Regions from separate parts of the Micromonospora sp. DT43 genome, predicted to be linked through region 1. Evidence: riboswitches for the same ligand, from Rfam matches in the RefSeq annotation. Region 1 holds a riboswitch; the other holds the start of a gene.

Region 1 (9,683 bases):
TACGCGGCCGAGCGGGATCTGACCATGCTCCAGGTGGCGATCGGCGGGCTGGCCGCCCAGCCGGCGGTGACCTCGGTGATCGCCGGTGCGACCACGCCCGAGCAGGTGCACGCGAACGCCGCCGCCGGCACCTGGGAGCCCAGCGACGAGGATCTGGCGGCGCTGCGCGCCATCCTCTGAGCGCGGCGGCCGGTCGGCGCGGCGGCCGGTCGGCGCGTGGTGATCCACTCGCGTTTCCTGAAAACGGGGTGACCTGCGGTCGGGGATGCCCCGACTTCAAGGAACACGAGTCGATCATCAGCCGGCCGGACGACAAACGGGCCGGGCCGCTCGTCGCGGCCCGGCCCGGTCGTCGATGGCGCTGGAGCGCCGGTCGGTCGGTGGATGGCGCTGGCGCGCCGGTAGATCAGTCGTTCGGCGTCGAGGGGCGGCGGCGGCCCCACAGCATGGCCACTCCCATCGCCGCGGCGACGACCACGAGGCCGGCCGCCGCGAACGGCCACCAGCCGCCCGCCCCGCCGTCGTCCGTCGGCCTTGTCACCGCGACCGGCGCGGGCACCGGCGGAGACTGTGCCGCCTTCGCCTGCACCGTGGCGGTGGCCTTGCCCGCCAGGGGAGCGGGGGAGTTCACAGTCACCTTCCACGTGCCGGTGGAGAGCACCGGGCCGCTGCTGTAGAAGCCCTGCCCCTCGGGCTGCGGCTCCAACTGCACCGGCCCGACCCGCTGTCCGTCCGGGCCGGTGGCGGTGAGCACCAACCGCACCACCTGGTCCAGCCGGCGACCATCGGCGTGGGTGGCCTGGATGGTGACCCCCTGCGCGCCGTCACCGGCCACCGTCAGCTTGATCTTGTCGGCCTGTGCTGCCGCCGGGGCAGCGCAGAGCAGGGTCAGGACCAGTCCGGCGAACACGGCGGCCACCACCTTGCGGATACCCGTCACGGACATCTCCTCACTACTGATGAGGGAGGCCCCTCCCCGACACCTGAGCGTCGGGGAGGGGCCTCGATCGGATCAGAGCTGGCGACCGGGTGCCAGCCGGGTGGCGTCGCCACCGAGCCGTCCGGTGCCCTTGACGGGTTCGCCGTCGTTCGCCTTGACCCCGGCCTTGCTGGCCGTGCCACCGAGCCGAACGATCATGGCGTCGGCGTCCCGGATCAGGACGTCCCGAACCTCGGCCTCCGGCACCAGTGTGGCGTCGGCGGCGAGGTCACGGAATGCGGTCAACTGCTTGATCGCCTTGTTGTCGTTGCCGGCCGCCTCGGCCTGACGGGCCGCGTCGAGCTTCGCCGTCAACTGCTTGTGCGCCTTGGCCGAGAGCCGCCCCGTCGCCTTGAACCGGTCCAGCAGGTTCTGCATGTCCCGGAACGAGGTGGTGACGAAGAACCGGACCGCCGAGGTCGTCGTGTTGCCCGCCTTGTCGGTCGCGGTGACGGTCAGCTCGTGCAGGCCGAGCGGAAGCTCGTACATGGCCTGCAGGGTGCCGCTGACGTACGCCTTTCCGTCCAGCTCGCCCACCACTGACGCGATGCCCGAGGTCGGGTCGACGGCCTGCCAGGACACCCGAACGTCCTGGCTGTCCCCGTAGAGCTGGCCGTCGGCGATCCCGGACACCAGCAGCGTCGGCTTGGTGCCGTCGATGCGCAGCACCGCCGACTTGAGCGTCTCGGCGTTGCCCGCCTTGTCGGTCGACCGGAACAGCAACTCGTGCTGCCCGTCACCGGTCACGGAGACCGGCGCCGTGTACGGCGTCCACGCGCCGCCATCCAGCGACCACTCGACCGTCTTGACGCCGGAACCGGCGTCGGTAGAGGTCAGCACCACCGGGATGGTCCCGTTGTGCCAGCCCGCGTCGTTCGCCGGAGCGAACGTCGCCGTGGTGACCGGAGCGGTGGCGTCGATCTTGACCGAGACGGTCTTCGTCGACTCCACGTTGCCGGCCTTGTCGGTCGAGCGGTACCGCAGCTCGTGCTCGCCGTCGCCGCTCACCGCCACGCCGGCGGTGTACGGCGTCCAGGTGGTCGCCCCGTCGAGCTGGTACTCCGTGCCGGCCAACCCGCTGCCGCCGGCCTCGTCGGCGGCGGTCAGGGTGACAGTCACCGGGCCGGTGTACCAACCCTCGGTGGGCGTGCCGGACACCGCCGCCGTCGTGACCGGAGCGGTCTCGTCGGCGACAGTCGTGCTCAGCCGGAAGTAGTCGAACGAGGCGGTCTTCGACGCCGTCTGGTTGGCGCCGAGGGTGAACAGACCGACCTTCGGGGTGGCCCCGACCGCGCTGTTGGTAAGCGCCTCCAGCGTGGTCCAGGTCGTCCCGTCGGCCGAGTACGACGCCGTGAAGGTGTCGCCCGTGCGGGCCAGCCGCAGGTGCCACACCGCCGAGGTGAGGCTTGTCGCCTCCGGCTGCGGGTTCTGGACGACGCCGCCGATCTCGCTGCGGAACTCGATCCGCCGCGTCACCGTCTGGCCGGCCTGGTTGTCCGCGATGAAGTCGAACTTCAGGTAGTTGTCGTCGTCCGCCTGCACGAGCAGACCCGCCTGCTGGTACTGCTCGTTCAGCAGGCTGCCGTCGACCTTCGTCTCCAGGGTCCAGTCGCCCGAGGGCGCGGTCTGGAGGATGAAGTTCTTCGGCCCGGTGTTGTCGGTGCCGTAGATGTCACCGTTGGGCACGTCGATCCGCAACGCTCCACCGGTGACCCGGTAACCATTCGGGTCCTCCCGCGTCACGGCGTCCCACCGGCACTTGTCCAACGTGTCACCGGTGAACTCGTCCGACGGGTCGACCGGGCCGGCCGGGGCGTCCGGCGTGACCACGAACGAGTCGAACGCGGCGTCGACCACTGGCGCCTCGGTGCCTCCGTTGAGCGCGAAGACCCCGATCCGCGGGTTGGTGATGCCGGCGAGCGCAGCCGAACGGCCGACCGGGGTGAACGTCTGCCCGTCGCCCGAGGCGGCCGCGGTCAGGTTCGTCCCGTCGCTGGTGATCCGCAGGTACACGGTGTCACCCGCCGGTGCGTTCGTGGCGTCGGCGGCGTCGTTGCGCGGCGTGGCGGCCGTCTCCCGGATGAACTCCACCCGGCGGCTGCCGTTGTAGAGCAGATCCACCTTGGCGTAGTTGTCGTCGTCGCCGTACACCAGCAGGCCCGCCTGCTGGTAGTTGGCCGTCACCGGCAAAGTGACCTTGGTGGTCATCTCCCAGGCGCCGGTCGGCGCCGCCTGGAGCACCAGGTTGGTGGCGTCGTTGCGCGCGCCGTAGAGGTCACCCACCCCGGTGGGCAGCCGCAGCGCGCCACCCGACACCGAGTAGAGCTGGTTCTCCCGGACCACGCTGGTCCACCGGCCCTTGTCGAGGCTGGTGCCGTTGAAGTCGTCCGAACGCGCCCCGAAGCAGGACGTGTCCGGCGCGTTCACCCGCACCGGCACCGTGGCGTACGACTTGGCGCCCTTGCTGTCGGTCACCGTGAGGGTGGCCGTGAAGGCACCCACACTCGTGTACGTGTGGCTGGCGTCCAGGGTGGACGCCGTACCGCCGTCACCGAAGTCCCAGGCGTACGTCAGCGGGGTGTCGCCCTCGGCGTCGGTGGCCGTGCCGTCGAACTCGACGGTGACCGGCGCGGTGCCGGTGGCCGGGGTCGCGGTGGCGGTGACCACCGGCGGCCCGTTCTCGGTGACGCCGCGGCCGACGAAGTCCATCCAGTTGACGTTGAACAGCGAACCGGTTCCGCCGCTCGGATCGCGGGCCACGAAGTACAGCGATCCGCTCGCGGCACCTGTCACCGGCGCGCTCACGTCCGTGTACGTCTGCCACGCGCCTGTCGTCGGAACGGTGGCCGTGGCCACTACCGGTCCGTCGACGGCGCCCGCGTGGACCTCGATCCGACCGCCGGCGCCGGCCGAGGCGGCCCGGAACCGGATCTCGGTGATGTTCGTCAGGTCCGCCGGGACGACCGACCACCAGTCGCCGTCCTCGATGAACGCGATGCTCTGGCCGCCACCGGCGGTGTCGGCCCCGGCCTCGCGCTGCACGCCGGCGTCTCCGCCGCCGGTGCCGCCCGGCACCCGCCCGGTGGCCGTGAAGTACTCGGCCTGCTTCTGCTTGGGCTGCAGGATCTCGATGTCCCGGCCGGTGAGCGCGCCCGCGCCGCCGGCACCACCGTCGTCGGTGTAGGTGGCCTCGAAGACCGCGAAGACGTTCGCCTCGGCGCCGTGCCCGGAGGCGAGCGACGTCTGGACCGTGCCGGTGCAGCCGGTGTGCTGCTCCAGCGGGTGGGCGTGCTCGTCGTGACCGAGCAGCACCTGGAGGTTCACCCGGTCGCAGTCGATCTGCCCGTCCTCGGGGTCGGTCACCTTGACCGTGTAGCGGACCTGGTCACCCCAGTTGAAGAAGCCACCGTCCGGCGGGAACTCGATGCTCACCGTCGGTGCGGTGTTGCCCACGGTGACCGGCACGTTGGCCACCGCGGTACGGCCCTTCGGGTTTGTCACGGTGAGCTGGGCGGTGTAGTTGCCCGCCGTGGCGTACGTGTGCGTCGGGTTGGCCTCGGTGGAGGTCTGCCCGTCGCCGAAGGTCCAGGCGTAGGTGAGCGCGCCGCCGTCCGGGTCCCGGGAGCCGGCGCTGGAGAAGGTGACGGTCAGCGGCGCCGGGCCCGAGGTCGGGTTGGCGGCCGCCGCGGCGATCGGTGCGAGGTCACCGGCGGTGTAGTCGATCCGGTAGATGCCGGAGTCGTCGTTGTTACCGCCGAACCCGGTGCCCCACTCGATCAGGTAGAGCGCGCCGTCCGGGCCGAACTCGAAGTCCATCGGCCGGATCATCCTCATGCCGGCGAGCAGCTGGTTGATGTCCACCAACGACTTGCCGTCGGCGGTCATCTGCATCGTGTACATCTTGTTCTGGTTCCACTCGCCCAGCAGCGCCTTGCCGTCGTAGTAGGCCGGCCACTTGCGGGGGGAGTCGAGGTCGGCGTCGTACCGGTAGGCCGGTCCGCCCATCGGGGCGCCACCGCCACCGATCTCCGGGTACCGCGCGTCACCGGCGTAGCCGTAGTCGACGGTGGCCGGGACGACCGGCGGGAGGTTGGTCAGGCCCGTGTTGTTTGGCGAGTTGTTCACCGGCGCGGCGCAGTCGAACTTCGGCCCGCTCGGGCCGGACGGGAACGTGTAGTCGTTGTACGCCTCGTTCGTCCCCGTGCAGTACGGCCAGCCGTAGTTGCCGGGGGTCACGACGTTCCACTCGACCAGGCCCCGGGGGCCCCGGTCCGGGTTGTTCGCGTTGGCGTCCGGCCCGTAGTCCCCGACGTACAGCGTGTCGGTCTTCGGGTCGGTGCCGATCCGGAACGGGTTGCGGAAGCCCATCGCGAAGATCTCGGGACGGGTCTTCGCCGTGCCCGGCGCGAAGAGGTTGCCCGTCGGAACGGTGTACGTCCCGTCGTCCTCCGGGTGGATCCGGATCACCTTGCCGCGCAGGTCGTTCGTGTTGGCGGCGCTGCGCTGCGAGTCGTAGTCCTGACGGCCCGGCCGCTCGTCCAACGGTGCGTACGCGTTCGACTCGAACGGGTTGGTGTTGTCGCCGGTGGCCAGGTAGAGGTTGCCGGCGCTGTCGAAGGTCATGCTGCCGCCCGCGTGGCAGCAGGTGTTGCGCTGGGTGTCGACCCGCAGCACCTGCTTCTCGCTCGCCGGGTCGATGGTGTCGCCGGTCACCGTGAACCGGGACAGCAGGTTGCGCGTGACGCCGTCGTTCGGGGCGTAGTAGAGATACACCCACTTGTTGGTGGCGAAGTCCGGGTCGAGCCGGATGCCGATGAGGCCGTCCTCGTTGCCGGTGAAGACGTCCAGGTCGACGGCGGTGACGGTGCTGCCGGTGTCCGGCTTGATGATCTGCACCCGGCCGTCGCGCTCGATGTAGAAGACCCGGCCGTCGGGCGCGATGTCCAGCTCCATCGGATTACTGGTGTTGCTGTCCAGGGTGATCTTCTCGAAGCTGGAGGTCTTCGAGGCGCCGCAGTCGGCGTCGACCACGCCGGCCGCCGTCTGGATGCCGCCGAGCAGGTGCTTGAGGAACTCGGGCTCGGCGTACGACTCCCGGGTGTGCCCGCCGCCCGTGTACCAGGAGCGGCCACCGTCGAAGTCCTGGCACCACGCGGTCGGGTGGTCGGCGCCCATCGCGCCGGCGCCCGGGGTGTAGCTCTTCTCGTCCAGGCTGGCCAGCACGTGCACGTCCGGCCGGGGGTTGGTCTGGAAGTTGTACCACTCGTCGAACCGGGACCAGCGGTCCGGAAGTCCGGCGGTGGACGGGTGCGCGGGGTCCTCCACCTTGACGGTGGCCTGCTGGTTCTGCGGGTGGTTGGCGAAGTACGCGCCGACCAGGTCGCCGTACCAGGCCCAGCTGTACTCGGTGTCCGAGGCGGCGTGGACGCCTGCGTAACCGCCGCCGGCCTTCACGTACCGCTCGAAGGCCGCCTGCTGGTCGGCGTCGAGGACGTCACCGGTGGTGGAGAGCCAGATCACGGCCTTGTACTTGGCGAGGTTGGCGTCGTTGAACGCGGCGCCGTCCTCGGTGGTGTCCACGGTGAACCCGTTGGCCGCGCCGAGTTGCTGGATGGCGGCGATGCCGGTGGGGATGGCGTCGTGCCGGAAGCCTGCGGTCTTCGAGAAGACCAGGACGGAGTAGGGGTCGGCCGCTGCGGCCTTCGGTGCCTTCGGCACCACCTGGGTGACCGGAGCCGCGGCCTGCGCGTCTCGCGGGGGGACCTGCGCTGCGGCCGGAGCCGCCTGCGCCGGCGACCCGAGCAGGGTCGTCGAGGCGAGCGCTAGGGAGAGCAGGGTAGCGGTGAGGGGTAAACGGGCACGACGAGAACGGGACACGCCGCCTCCAATGTCGCGGTGGACAGGAATCGCGGGGGCCGGCTCGCCGAAGACCGTCCCGGATGGAGCCGGTCGGGACACCGTGCCAGGGCGTCCACGCCGGCATTTTGTCGAATCGCTGAACAAATTAATTCTGGTGTATTGATGTCGGGCAAGATGCCGGCGGGTAACGGTTCTGCAACGGCGGGAGACATTCCGAACAGGACCGGAGAAAGTGCCCAACTGTTTCCGCCGCGTCCCCTTCCCTTGGCAGGCCGGCGGATCTGTCGTACGGTGACACGCAAGTAACCCACGGGAGCCCGGTGTACCGGGCTGAGAGGGGGGCTGACAGCCCCCGACCGTCGAACCTGATCCGGGTAATGCCGGCGCAGGGAGGAGCGTTGCCGTGCCGTCCCTTGGACGACTGCATCTGATCACCGACACCCGACCCGGGCGCGATCCACTCACAGTGGTCCGGGCCGCCCTCACGGCGGCCCGCGCTGACCTCGTCGTGCAGGTCCGGGTGGAGGACTCCGCTACCGACCGCGAGGCGTACGACCTGGCCGGCCGGGTGCTGGCGCTCTGCACCCCGTACGGAGCGACCTGCCTGGTCAACGACCGGCTGCACGTGGCGCTCGCGGTGGGCGCCGCCGGCGGGCACGTCGGGGCCGACGACCTGCCGGTCGCCGCCGCCCGGCACGTGCTCGGCCCGACCGGTGTGCTCGGCGCCACCGCACGCGCACCCCAGACGGCTGTCGCGGCGGTCACCGCAGGGGCCAGCTACCTGGGCGTCGGCCCGTGCCACGCCACCGACACCAAGGACGGCCTGCCGGATCCCATCGGGCCCGCGGGCGTACGCGCCGTCGCCGACGCCGTCGACGTGCCGGTCATCGCGATCGGCGGGGTGACCGCCGACCGGGTGCCGGCGCTGCGGGCCGCCGGGGCGTACGGGGTGGCGGTGGTCGCTGCGCTCTCCGCCGCCGCCGACCCGGCCGGTGCCACCGCCGAGCTGCTCCGGGCCCTGGCGTGACGGGATCGGCCACCCCCGCCGTGGACGTGGCGGTGGTGGGCGGCGGGCCGATCGGGCTCGCGATCGCCTGGCGCTGCGCCACGCGCGGACTACGGGTGGCGGTGCACGACCCGGCCCCCGGGTCGGGGGCGTCGGCAGTCGCCGCCGGAATGCTCTCCCCTGTCGCCGAGGCGTACTTCGGTGAGCGGCGACTGACCGAGCTGCTGGTCGCGTCCGCCGCTCGCTGGCCCGGGTTCGCCGCCGAGCTGACCGAGGCGAGCGGCGCCGAGATCGGCTACCGCACCGAGGGCACCCTGATGGTCGGGCTGACAGGCGACGACCTGGCCGAGGCGCGCCGGCTGTGGGCGTACCAACAGGGGTTGGGTCTGCCCGTGACGCCGCTGCGCCCCAGCGAGCTGCGCGACCGCGAGCCGGCGCTCGCCCCTCGGGTGCGCGGCGGCGCGCTCGCGCCCACCGACCACCAGGTCGACCCCCGGCTGCTGGTGCCGGCGCTGCGCACGGCCGCGCAGCGGGCCGGCGCGGCGTTCGTGCCACGGCCGGTCCGTCGACTGTCGGACGTGGACGCCCGGGTCACCGTTGTCGCCGCTGGCTGCGGGGCTGCCGCCCTCACCGGCCTGCCCGTGCGGCCGGTGAAGGGCCAGATCCTGCGGCTGCGCGCGCCCGGCGGCGTCGCGCCGGGCTTCCGGCACGTGATCCGGGGGTACGTCGACGGCGAGCACGTCTACCTGGTGCCCCGCGCCGACGGCGAGGTGGTCCTCGGCGCGACTGTCGAGGAGCGCTCCGACACCACCGTCACCGCCGGGGCCGTGCAGCGGCTGCTGCGCGCCGGCGTCGACCTGCTGCCCGAGCTGACCGAGTACGACCTGGTCGAGGCGGTCGCCGGTCTGCGGCCCGGCACCCCGGACAACGCGCCGATCCTCGGGCCGCTGCCCGGCCGGCCGGACGTCCTGGCCGCCACCGGGCACCACCGGCACGGCATCGTGCTCACCCCGATCACCGCCGAGACGATCGCCGACCTGGTGACCACAGGCGTGCCCGACCCGCTGCTCGCACCCTTCGGCGCGGACCGGTTCCCCGACGCGCCACCGGCCCGCCCCGGTGACGTGGCGATGCCCGGCGCGGCGCGGTTCACCGACGCGCCATCGTTCCGTCCCGGCGACGTGGCACGGCCCGACGCCAGCGACCTGAGCGGACGCGCGTGCACCGTCGCGTCGTCGGCCCGGACCGGCGACGTGACGCCGGCTGGCGCGGGGGATCCGAGCGGACCCGAACGGACGACCGAGGAGGACCTGTGGAGTTGACGGTGAACGGGACCGGGCGCAGCGTCCCCGGTGGCGCGTCGGTCGCCGACGTGGTCCGCGACGTAGCCCCACACCAGCGTGGCGTCGCGGTCGCAGTCAACGGCGAGGTGGTTCCCCGGGCCGGCTGGCCGGCGACCGTGCTGCGCGACGGTGACCGCGTCGAGGTGCTCACCGCCGCGCAGGGCGGGTGAGCGGCGTGTCGTTCGAACTGGGTGGGGAGCCCTTCACGTCGCGGCTGATCCTCGGCACCGGCGGGGCCGCGAACCTGCACGTTCTGGAACAGGCGATCCGCGCGTCCGGCACGGAGCTGGTCACGCTGGCGCTGCGCCGGGTGGACACCGCCCCGGGCACCGCCGGAGGGCTGCTCGACCTGCTGGACCGGTGCGGGGTGCGGCTGCTGCCGAACACCGCCGGCTGCCACACCGCCACCGAGGCGGTGAAGGTGGCCCGGCTGGCACGTGACGCGTTCGACACCGACTGGGTCAAGCTGGAGGTGATCGGCGACGAACGGACGCTG
Region 2 (9,683 bases), 660 kb from region 1:
GGAAGTGGCCTCGCCGACAACCTCGCCGACGCCGGCGGCAAGGTCCGGCGGGTGCCGCTGGTCGGCGACGAGCTGACCGCGCCCTTCCAGCGGGCCGCCGACGCCGCCCGAGGTCTCGCCGACGCCGGCCGCGACCAGCAGCACCTGGTCGACCAACTCGCCCTCGCCCTCGCCGTCGCGGTGCTGATCTTCCCGCTCGGTCTGGTGCTGTTCGGGTGGCTGCCGCTCCGGGTGCGGTGGATGCGCCGGGCCGGATCGGCCGCGAAGCTGGCCGCCGGACCGGCCGGGCGGGACCTGCTGGCGCTGCGCGCGCTGGCCACCCAGCCGCTGGGCCGGCTGACCCGGATCGCGCCGGACGTCGCCGAGGCGTGGCGACGCGGCGACGACGCGACAGTCGACGCCCTGGCCGCGCTGGAGCTGCGCCAACTCGGCCTGCGCGGCCGGAGCCGCTGAGGTCGGCGCGTCGCGTTCGGCCGCCGCTGGTCGCTCGCCCTTGCCATGATCAGGTGATGAAGAACAGGTCTGAGAACCACTTCTGACCTACTTGTCATCACCTGATCAACGGGCACCGCCGCACCGCCCCGCGCGAACATTCCCGTCGGGCACGCCCACCGCGCCACTTCGGCCTACGCAGCCAGGGCCGTTAGGGTCTTCGGGTGTTCTACTTCCTGATCGTCATCGCCGTGCTGCTGCTCGGCTACGCCGCCGTCCTGGTCTCCTTCGTCCGCCGGGGCAAGAAGATCCCACCTGCGGCGTACCTGGGCCTGGCGGTACTCAACGGCCTGATCCTGGCGGCGGTGCTGGCCTGGGCGGTCTCCCGCTGACCACCCGACGTCGCACCCGTTACGGCTTCGGCGGGATGCGACGGCGGACGTCCTCGGCGGTGGACGGGCCGGGCGACCAGCGGGCCACCCAGGGCAACTCGTCGGACGGGGTGACGACGCCCTCCTCCAGGCCCGCGTAGCGGCCGGCGAGGATCCGCTTGGCGGCGGCCGTGTCGACGGAGTCCGTGTTGTCCCACAGGGCGGTGAACAGCGCGTCCACCCGGACCCGGGCCTGCCGGCAGAACAGGTCGGCCAGCTCGACGTTCTCCGGCCGCGTGTCGCGCTCGGCGGACGCCCGGACACAGACCGCGGACATCGCGAACAACTCCGCGCCGATGTCCACCACACGCCCGAGGAACGCCTGCTTGCGCTCCATCTTTCCCTGCCAGCGGGACATCGCGTAGAACGTCGACCGGGCCAGCTTGCGCGACGACCGCTCCACCTGCCGCAGGTGCGCGGCCAGGGGGCCGAACTCGGCGTACGCCGACGGGCTCTGGCCCCTGCCGACCGCGAGGGTGGGCAGCCACCTCGCGTAGAACGCGCCCGCTCGTGCGCCGGCGCGGGCCTTGCGGCCGAGCCCCGCCTCCGGGTCGATGATGTCGCCGGCCACCGACAGGTGTGCGTCGACCGCCTCGCGGGCGATCAGCAGATGCATGATCTCGGTCGAGCCCTCGAAGATCCGGTTGATCCGCAGGTCGCGGAGCACCTGCTCGACGTTGGCCGGACGTTCGCCGCGAGCGGCCAGCGAGTCGGCCGTCTCGTAGCCACGCCCGCCCCGGATCTGGATCAGCTCGTCGGCGATCTTCCAGGCCATCTCGCTGGCGTACAGCTTGACCAGCGCCGCCTCGATCCGGATGTCGTTGCGGTCGTCGTCGGCGAGCAGGCAGCAGAGGTCGAGCATGGTCTCCATGCCGTACGTGGTGGCGGCGATGAAGGAGAGCTTCTGGGCGACCGCCTCGTGCTCGCCGACCGGCCGACCCCACTGGACCCGGTCGGCGGCCCAGCCGCGCGCCACGTTCAACGACCACTTGCCCGCGCCCACGCACATGGCCGGCAGCGAGAGCCGACCGGTGTTCAGCGTGGTCAGGGCGATCTTGAGCCCCTTGCCCTCACCACCGATGACGTTCTCCGCCGGCACGAACACGTCGTGGAACCGGGTCAGGCTGTTCTCCAAGCCGCGGAGGCCGACGAACTCGTTACGCCGTTCCACCGTGATGCCCACGCTGTCGCCGTCCACCACGAACGCGGTGATCCCGCCGCGCCGACCCTCGGCGGCCGGCACCCGGGCCATCACCACCAGCAGGGTGGCGACGATGCCGTTCGTGGCCCAGAGCTTCACCCCGTTGAGCCGGTAGCCGGTGCCGTCCTCGGTCGGCTCCGCGGTGGTGGCGAGCCGGGCCAGATCGGAGCCGACGTCGGGCTCGGTGAGCAGGAACGCGGAGACCTCGCCGGCGGCGAGCCGGGGCAGGAAACGCTGCTTCTGCTCGGCGGTGCCGAACATCTTCAGCGGCTGCGGCACGCCTATCGACTGGTGCGCCGAGAGCAGCGCGCCGATGGCCGGGCTGACCGAGCCGGCCAGCATCAGCGCCCGGCAGTAGTGCAGGTTGCTCAGCCCGAGGCCGCCGTACTTCCGATCGATCTTCATGCCGAACGCGCCGAGGTCGGCCAACCCGTGGAACACGGAGTCCGGAATGGAGGCGTCCCGCTCGATGGCCGCGCCGTCCACCTCGGAGGTGAGGAACTCGCGGAACCTGCCGAGGAACTCCTCGGCGCGGGCCACGTCGTCCGGGTCGGAGGTGGGCCACGGGTCGATGAGGTCGAGTCGGAACCGCCCGAGGAACAGCTCCTTGCCGAAGCTGGGCCGGTCCCAGGTGGACTCCCGGGCGGCCTCGGCGACCTGCCGGGCCTCCTTCTCGGAGACCTGCCCGGCCTCGGTGGGCAACGGGGCCGCGGTGCCGGCGGTGTCGGCCGCGGACTGAGAGTCGCGGCCGTCCGGTGCCGATCGGCCGTTCTGCGTCGTGGTCACGGCTGCCCCCTCGAAGCTCGGTTGCGGCTGCGGCTGTTGCGCGTCCCCCGGCGGCTCGGCCGGACCGGCGCGGACCGCGTCGACGTGCGTGACTACCGTCACGCTACCCCCGGTTGTTACCCAGGGGTAGCGCTGCGTGCGGATCGACGTGCTCAGCGACCGCCGGCCGCGTCCGGGTCGTCGTCCTCGTCGTCGATGTCGTCGTCACCCCAGTTGCGTCGGGCGAACGGCAGGATCACCCAGAACGCGAGGAACCAGAGCCCGGCCACCGCGCTGAGCACGAAAGCGATCGGCCGGTCCAGCACGAAGTCGGTGATCAGCAGCACCGCGCTGACCATCGCGATCAGCATGAAGCCGAGGCCGCCGGTGGCCATCCGGTGCGCGAACCGCACCAGCTCCGGCTTGCGCCCCTGGCGGAACAACGCCCGGTGGAACGCCACCGGCGAGATGATCAACGCGGTGGCGGCGGCCGCGGCGAGCAGCGCGACGATGTAGACGTCCCGCTGGAACTCGGTGGTCCGGGTGAACCCGTTGCTGAACGGCAGGGTGAGCAGGAAGGCGAAGAGGATCTGCACACCGGTCTGGGCGACCCGCAGCTCCTGCAACAGGTCGGCGAAGTTGCGTTGCCAACGCTGCTTCTCGGTCTCCTTGGACACGCGCTACCTCCGGTCAGACGCTACTGCCGGCGGTCCCGGCCGCCGGCAGCAACGCCAATGCCCCCCACGACCGAGCGCGAAACAGGTTCGCGACATGTCCGGGCCATCTCCCGGTCACCCGTCGGCCATCGGCCGGCCGCCGCGCAGGGGGCCGCCCGCGCCACGCCGCCCGCCCCGCGCCGCCCGCGCCACGCCGCCCGCGCCGCCTGCCATCGCGCCACGCCGCCGCCACGCCGCCCGCTATCCGCGTTATCCGTCGCCAGCGCGCGACGCAGGGTGTCAGGAGCCGCGGCGGATCCGGCCGGCGTACCGGGCCTCCAGCGCGTTGTTGTGCGCGTCGCCGTCCGGGATGTTCGCCGAGAGGTAGACCGGGGGCCGCTGCCCCGCCGCCAGCAACCGGGCGACCACCTCCACGGTGACCTGCTGCGCCAGGAGGGCCGCCGTGATCGACGAGACCGCGCCGACCGCGCCACCACCGGGCAGCGGCAGCGTCGCGTCGCCGTACGGCGCCCCGTTGTCGAGCACCACGTCGGCGAGATCGGCCAGCTTGCGCCCGGACGGGTGGCGGGACGTCATCCGCCCGGAGTGCTGCGCAGAGGTGATCGCCACCAGCGGGTGACCATGCTCCTTGATCAGCGTGGCGAACTCGACCATCGCGCCGTTGACCCCGGAGTTCGACGCGAGCACGAAGACGTCGGCGGGCCGTACGGGGGCCAACTCCCAGAGCCGGTGCGCCACCGCCGGATCCCGCTCCAGCAGCGGCCCGAGACGCTCGACCGGTTCGCCGCCCAGCAGCACCAGGTCACGCAGCGCGATCCGGTTTGTGGGCACCAGGCCACCCGCCCGCCCGGCGATCTCCATGGCCAGCGCCTCGGAGTGCCCGGTGCCGAAGGCGTGCACCACCCCGTCGGCGCGGACCGCTTCCGCGATCAGATCGGCGGCCCGCCCCACCGCCTCCCGCTGGCTGGCGGACACCCGGCCGATCGTCTCGGTCACCACTGCCAGGTAGTCCTCGGCGCTCACACTCATAGATCCTCCGTCGTCCGGTTACGGGCCATCCACTGCACCGCGAAGTCGACAGCTGTCCGCTGGCGTACCAATCTCCCCGTCCCAGCGCCGACCGGGCCGGAGCGCACCGCCCCGGTGGCCTCCAGGTCCCCGCCCAACGCGCCGAAGTCGCTCGCGTCGAGCCGGACGTCCTGCCACCACACCCACTCGCGGCCACCGTCGGCCGTACGCACCGCCGCGCCCAGCCGCTCGCGAACCAGCGCCGGGAGGCGATATTCGGCCAGGTGCAGCGAGGTGTTGACGGTGTGGTCCACCCCGAGCAGCAGCACGTCGGCGTCCAGGTCGTAGAGCCGGGCCAGCGGCGAGCCCGCACCGAGCATGTCGGTCAGGCCGTGCCCGGTGACCACCTCCTCGGCCATCGGCCCGAGCGCGGCGAACGACACGTGGGGATGCGCGCTGCGCAGCGCGGTGGGCCAGCACCGGACCGTCTCGGCGAACACGCCCATGTGCCGGCTCGGCGTGACAGCCGGGTCGAAGCCCGGCATCTCGGCGCGGATCAGCGGCCACCAGTCCACAGGCACCGGCGGATTACGCCACTGCGCCGGGTCGCTGTTGTCGGGGGTGTGGGTGGGCACCACGATCGTGCCGTCCGGGCCCAGCGCGTCGCGCAGGGCGAGCACCAGCGCCTGCGGCCCACCGCAGACGAAGCCCAGCGGGCGCATCCCGGCGTGCACCAGCACCGTCGAGCCGGGGCGTACACCCAGTAGGCGCAACTGCGCGGCGAGCGAGCGACGGGTGCCCAGCCCGTCGGCGGGGGTCGTCACGGCGCGCCTCCCCCCGGCGCTCGTCGGCCCGGCACGGCTCAGGCCGTCCCCGCGACCCGGGCCAGGACCGCCTCGGCCAGCGCGGCGGGCGCGGCGTCCGGGATCCAGTGGGTCACCCCGGGCAGCGGTACGAAGCGGTAGTCACCTGTGACATTGGCGGCGCACGCCTCGGCGGCGGTACGCCCGATGGCGATGTCCCTGTCGCTCCAGACGTAGGTGGTGGGCACGGCGACCGGACCGACGCTTGCCAGGTCGGTGCGGGACATGGCCCGGTACCAGTTCAGGGCTGCGGTGAGCGCGCCCGGCTCCCGCATCGGATCGGCGTAACGGTTCACCCGGGAGGCGTCGCCCACCCCGCCGAGCATCCTGCGCAGCGCCGTCGCGTGCCACGCCAGCAGCACCTTCTCGGCCTTGCCCGGCTTGCGGAACAGCGCGATGTACGACGAGCGGGCCTTCTGCTCGGTGTCGGTGCCGAGGGCGTGCGCCATGGCCGCCGGGTGTGGCACGGACACCGCCGTCAAGGTACGGACCCGATCCGGGTGCGCGGCGGCCACCGCCCAGGCCACTATCGCGCCCCAGTCGTGGCCGACGAGGTGGACGGCGTGCACACCGAGCGCGTCGAGCACGGCCACCGCGTCGGCGACCAGTTCGGGAATCCGGTACGCGGCCACCGCCTCCGGCCGGGCGTTCGGCGAGTAGCCCCGCTGGTCCAGCGCGTACGTGCGCAGCCCGGCCGCGTGCAGTGCCGGCACGACCTCGTCCCACTCGCCGCTGTGCTGCGGGAAGCCGTGCAGCAGCAGGACGGGAACGCCGTCGGACGGGCCGCCGGTGCGTACCTCGAACGTGAGACCTCGCGCGTCGACCTGCATGATCGTCAGCCTACCCAGCCGCCGCCGCGCCGGTCCGGACGCGCAGGTGACGGGCTGCCCTGCTGGGCCGTTACCCCTGGTCGGTGCTAGCGTCAGCGAGACAACTTCACATCCGACAGGGGAGCGCACAGCGCTGAGAGTGCGGGCACGCCCGCAGACCCTCGAACCTGATCTGGGTAATGCCAGCGCAGGGAGTTCGGTCGACCTCCAGCCGCGCCGTGAGTCCGGTGCCACCGGACGCGCGGCGTGCGTCTTCTCCTGGTTCGTTCCACTGAACTGGGAGCACAGCATGGACAACACCACAAGCCGTTGGCGCACCATCGACATCGTGGTCGCCTCGGTGATCGCGGTCGCCTTCGGCGTCATCTTCTGGGCCTGGGGCCTGGTCTGGAGCGCCACCGAGGGGGCTTTCGCCTTCTTCCCGCCGGCGCAGACGCTGATCTACGGCGTCTGGCTGCTGCCGGCCGTCGTCGGCGGCCTGGTCATCCGCAAGCCCGGCGCCGCGCTCTACTGCGAGACGGTGGCCGCGGTCGTCTCCGCGCTGCTCGGCAGCCAGTGGGCCGGCACGGTGATCCCCCAGGGCATCGTGCAGGGCATCGGGGCCGAGCTGGCCTTCGCCGCCTTCCGGTACCGGTCGTACCGGCTGCCGACCGCCGTGCTCGCCGGTGCGCTGACGGGTCTCAGCGCGGCGCTCTTCGACTTCTTCGTCTGGAACGTCGACTACGCGTTGGGCGACTACCGCATCCCGTACGCCCTGCTCACCATCGTCAGCGCCACCGTGATCGCCGGCGCGGGCGGTTGGCTGCTGACCCGCGCCCTGGCCAACACCGGCGCCCTGGACCGCTTCCCCGCAGGCCAAAACCGAGCCCTGATCTAACCCCCACTGCCTACCCCCACACCCACCCCGGTGATCAAGAGGTTTGCGTCATCGGAGGGCGGAATTCTGACGCAAACCTCTTGATCACGCGGCGGTAGGGCCGGGAGGGGGTGGGTGTGGGGGGCGGGGTTCTGTTGCGGGGGTTCGGGTGGCGGCATGCCGGGCGGCGGGCCTGGGCTCTGCGCGGGGTGGATCTGCGGGTGGAGGCCGGGGAGCGGATTCTGCTGCTCGGGCCATCGGGAGCCGGCAAGAGCACCCTGCTCAGCGCGCTGGCCGGACTGCTGCCCGAGGATTCCGGCGAGCAGGAGGGCACCGTCGAGATCGACGGGCTCGACCCCCGCAAGGCGCGGGAACGGGTAGGCATCGTCTTCCAGGACCCGCAGAGCCAACTGGTGATGGCGCGCAGCGGCGACGACGTCGCGTTCGGGCTGGAGAACCGGGGCGTGCCGACAGACGACATCTGGCCCCGGGTCGACGAGGCGCTGCGGCGGGTCGGTTTCCCGTACCCCCGGGACCGGCCGACGGCCGCGCTCTCCGGCGGCGAGCAGCAACGCCTCGCCCTGGCCGGCGCGCTGGCCCTGCGGCCCGGCCTCCTGCTGCTCGACGAGCCGACCGCCAACCTCGACCCGGACGGGGCCGCCCTGGTCCGACGCACGGTGGCGAGCGCGGTGGACGCCGACACCACACTGATCCTCGTCGAACACCGGGTCGCCGAGGCGCTCCCGCTTGTCGACCGGGTGATCGTCCTGGAGCCCGGCGGCGGCGTCCGCGCGGACGGAACGCCCGACGCGGTCTTCGCCGCGCACGGCGACACCCTCGCCGCCGAGGGCGTCTGGGTGCCCGGTCACCCCATCGCGCCCCGCACGGCCACCGCCGCCCCCGGCGACGTGTTGCTCACCGCCGAGCGGCTCGGCCTGCCGCCCCGGCTGGGCCCCACCGACCTGGCGGTACGCGCCGGAGAGGCCCTCGCGGTACGCGGACCCAACGGCGCCGGGAAGTCCACCCTGGCGCTGCTGCTCGGCGGCCTGCTCAAACCGGGCGTCGGCCGGGTCACCGCCTCGGTCGGGTTGGCCGGGGTCGACCACCGCGCTCCCCCGCACCGCTGGCGGGCGCCCGCGCTGACCCGGCGGATCGGGTCGGTGTTCCAGGACCCGGAACACCAGTTCGTCACCGGAACAGTCTTCGACGAGTTGGCGCTCGGTCCACGCCGGACGGGTCAACCCGAGGCGGTGGTCCGGGAGACCGTCGCGGGTCTGCTGGACCGGCTGCGGCTGACCCGACTCGCGGCGGCCAACCCGTACACCCTCTCGGGTGGGGAGGCGCGGCGGCTGAGCGTGGCGACGGCCCTGGCCACCGCGCCCCGCCTGCTGATCTGCGACGAACCGACATTCGGTCAGGACCGGCGGACCTGGCGGGAGCTTGTCGATCTCCTCGCCGACCTGCGCGACGCCGGCCACGGCGTGGTCGCGGTCACCCACGACCTGGACTTCGTCGCCGCGCTCGCCGACCGGACCGTGACCCTGGAGCGCGGATGATCAGCATCGAGCCGGTCGCCGCGCCCGGCGCCCCGCTGGCCCGGCGCAACCCGGTGGCGAAGGTGGCCGCCGCGCTGGTCTTCTCGTTCGCCCTGCTGGCGACGCTCGACCCGGTGGCGCCGGCCATCGCCATCGCCGTCGAACTCGCCGTCCTGCCGCTGTTCGGCGTCCGCTACCGCGTGCTGGCCCGGCGGGCCCTGCCCCTGCTGCTCAGCGCCACAGGCATCCTGGTCACGCTCGTGCTCTTCGCCGCCGACCAGTCCGGCCGGGTCCTGCTGGACGTCGGACCGGTGCTGGTGAGCACCGGCGTGCTGGGCACCGCTCTCGGTCTGGTGCTGCGGATCTTCGCGGTGGCCCTGCCCGGCGTGATCGTCTTCGCCACCACCGACCCGACCGACCTGGCGGACGCGCTGATCCAGAACGCGAAGGCGCCAGCCCGGTTCGCCATCGGCGCGCTGGCCGCCTTCCGCCTGGTGCCGCTGCTCGGCCAGGAATGGCAGATGATCAGCATGGCCCGGCGGGCGCGCGGCGTCGACGCCGGACGCAACCCGGTGGCGAAGCTGCGACTGTTCGCGTCCACGGCGTTCGCGCTGCTGGTCGGGGCGATCCGCCGAGGCACCCGGCTGGCCGTGGCGATGGACGCCCGCGGATTCGACGCCGGCACCCCGCGTACGGTCGCCCGGCGGCAGCGCTTCACGGCGGCCGACGGGCTGCTGGTCGCCGGTGCGGCGGCGCTGGCCGGGGCGGCGCTGACGGTCAGCGTGCTGCTCGGCACGTTCCGCCCGCTGCTCGGCTGAGGGCGGCTACGCAGTCACCTGTTCGCGTTCCTGCCGTGACCGGGACACCCGACGTTCCGCTGGCCGCAGCAGATTGACCCGGACGCCTCCCGCGAACGCGACTGGAGCGGCACATGGGACACGGACCGGCACCCCGCGATGACCACGACCAGACGGCCGCCACCGACGGACTCTGAGCCTGGGCCACCGGACCGCACAGGAGGCCGAGCACTGGCGGGCCGAGCACTGGCTGGCCGGGCTGCCGGCGAGCCCCGCCGAGCTGAGACA

The links. Region 1 has a riboswitch for thiamine pyrophosphate ahead of thiE (thiamine phosphate synthase). Riboswitches for the same ligand answer to the same signal wherever they lie in the genome.
Region 2: linked by a shared signal. The riboswitch ahead of ACLQ26_RS00475 (ECF transporter S component) and the one ahead of thiE (thiamine phosphate synthase) in region 1 are both predicted to bind thiamine pyrophosphate.

Annotation. Positions count from the first base shown of each region.
Region 1 is NZ_JBNCKR010000001.1:755,359-765,041, forward strand. Features, by position in the region: gene ACLQ26_RS03550 (aldo/keto reductase) at 1-180, shown strand, start outside; gene ACLQ26_RS03555 (hypothetical protein) at 407-940, opposite strand; gene ACLQ26_RS03560 (ThuA domain-containing protein) at 1,013-6,856, opposite strand; TPP riboswitch at 7,138-7,247, shown strand; gene thiE (thiamine phosphate synthase) at 7,242-7,865, shown strand; gene thiO (glycine oxidase ThiO) at 7,862-9,166, shown strand; gene thiS (sulfur carrier protein ThiS) at 9,157-9,357, shown strand; gene ACLQ26_RS03580 (thiazole synthase) at 9,354-9,683, shown strand, end outside.
Region 2 is NZ_JBNCKR010000001.1:97,123-106,805, reverse strand. Features, by position in the region: gene ACLQ26_RS00510 (hypothetical protein) at 1-453, shown strand, start outside; gene ACLQ26_RS00505 (hypothetical protein) at 657-824, shown strand; gene ACLQ26_RS00500 (acyl-CoA dehydrogenase family protein) at 844-2,850, opposite strand; gene ACLQ26_RS00495 (DUF6328 family protein) at 3,003-3,506, opposite strand; gene ACLQ26_RS00490 (sugar isomerase domain-containing protein) at 3,786-4,535, opposite strand; gene ACLQ26_RS00485 (aminoglycoside N(3)-acetyltransferase) at 4,532-5,338, opposite strand; gene ACLQ26_RS00480 (alpha/beta fold hydrolase) at 5,377-6,207, opposite strand; TPP riboswitch at 6,315-6,419, shown strand; gene ACLQ26_RS00475 (ECF transporter S component) at 6,497-7,084, shown strand; gene ACLQ26_RS00470 (ABC transporter ATP-binding protein) at 7,201-8,619, shown strand; gene ACLQ26_RS00465 (energy-coupling factor transporter transmembrane component T family protein) at 8,616-9,416, shown strand.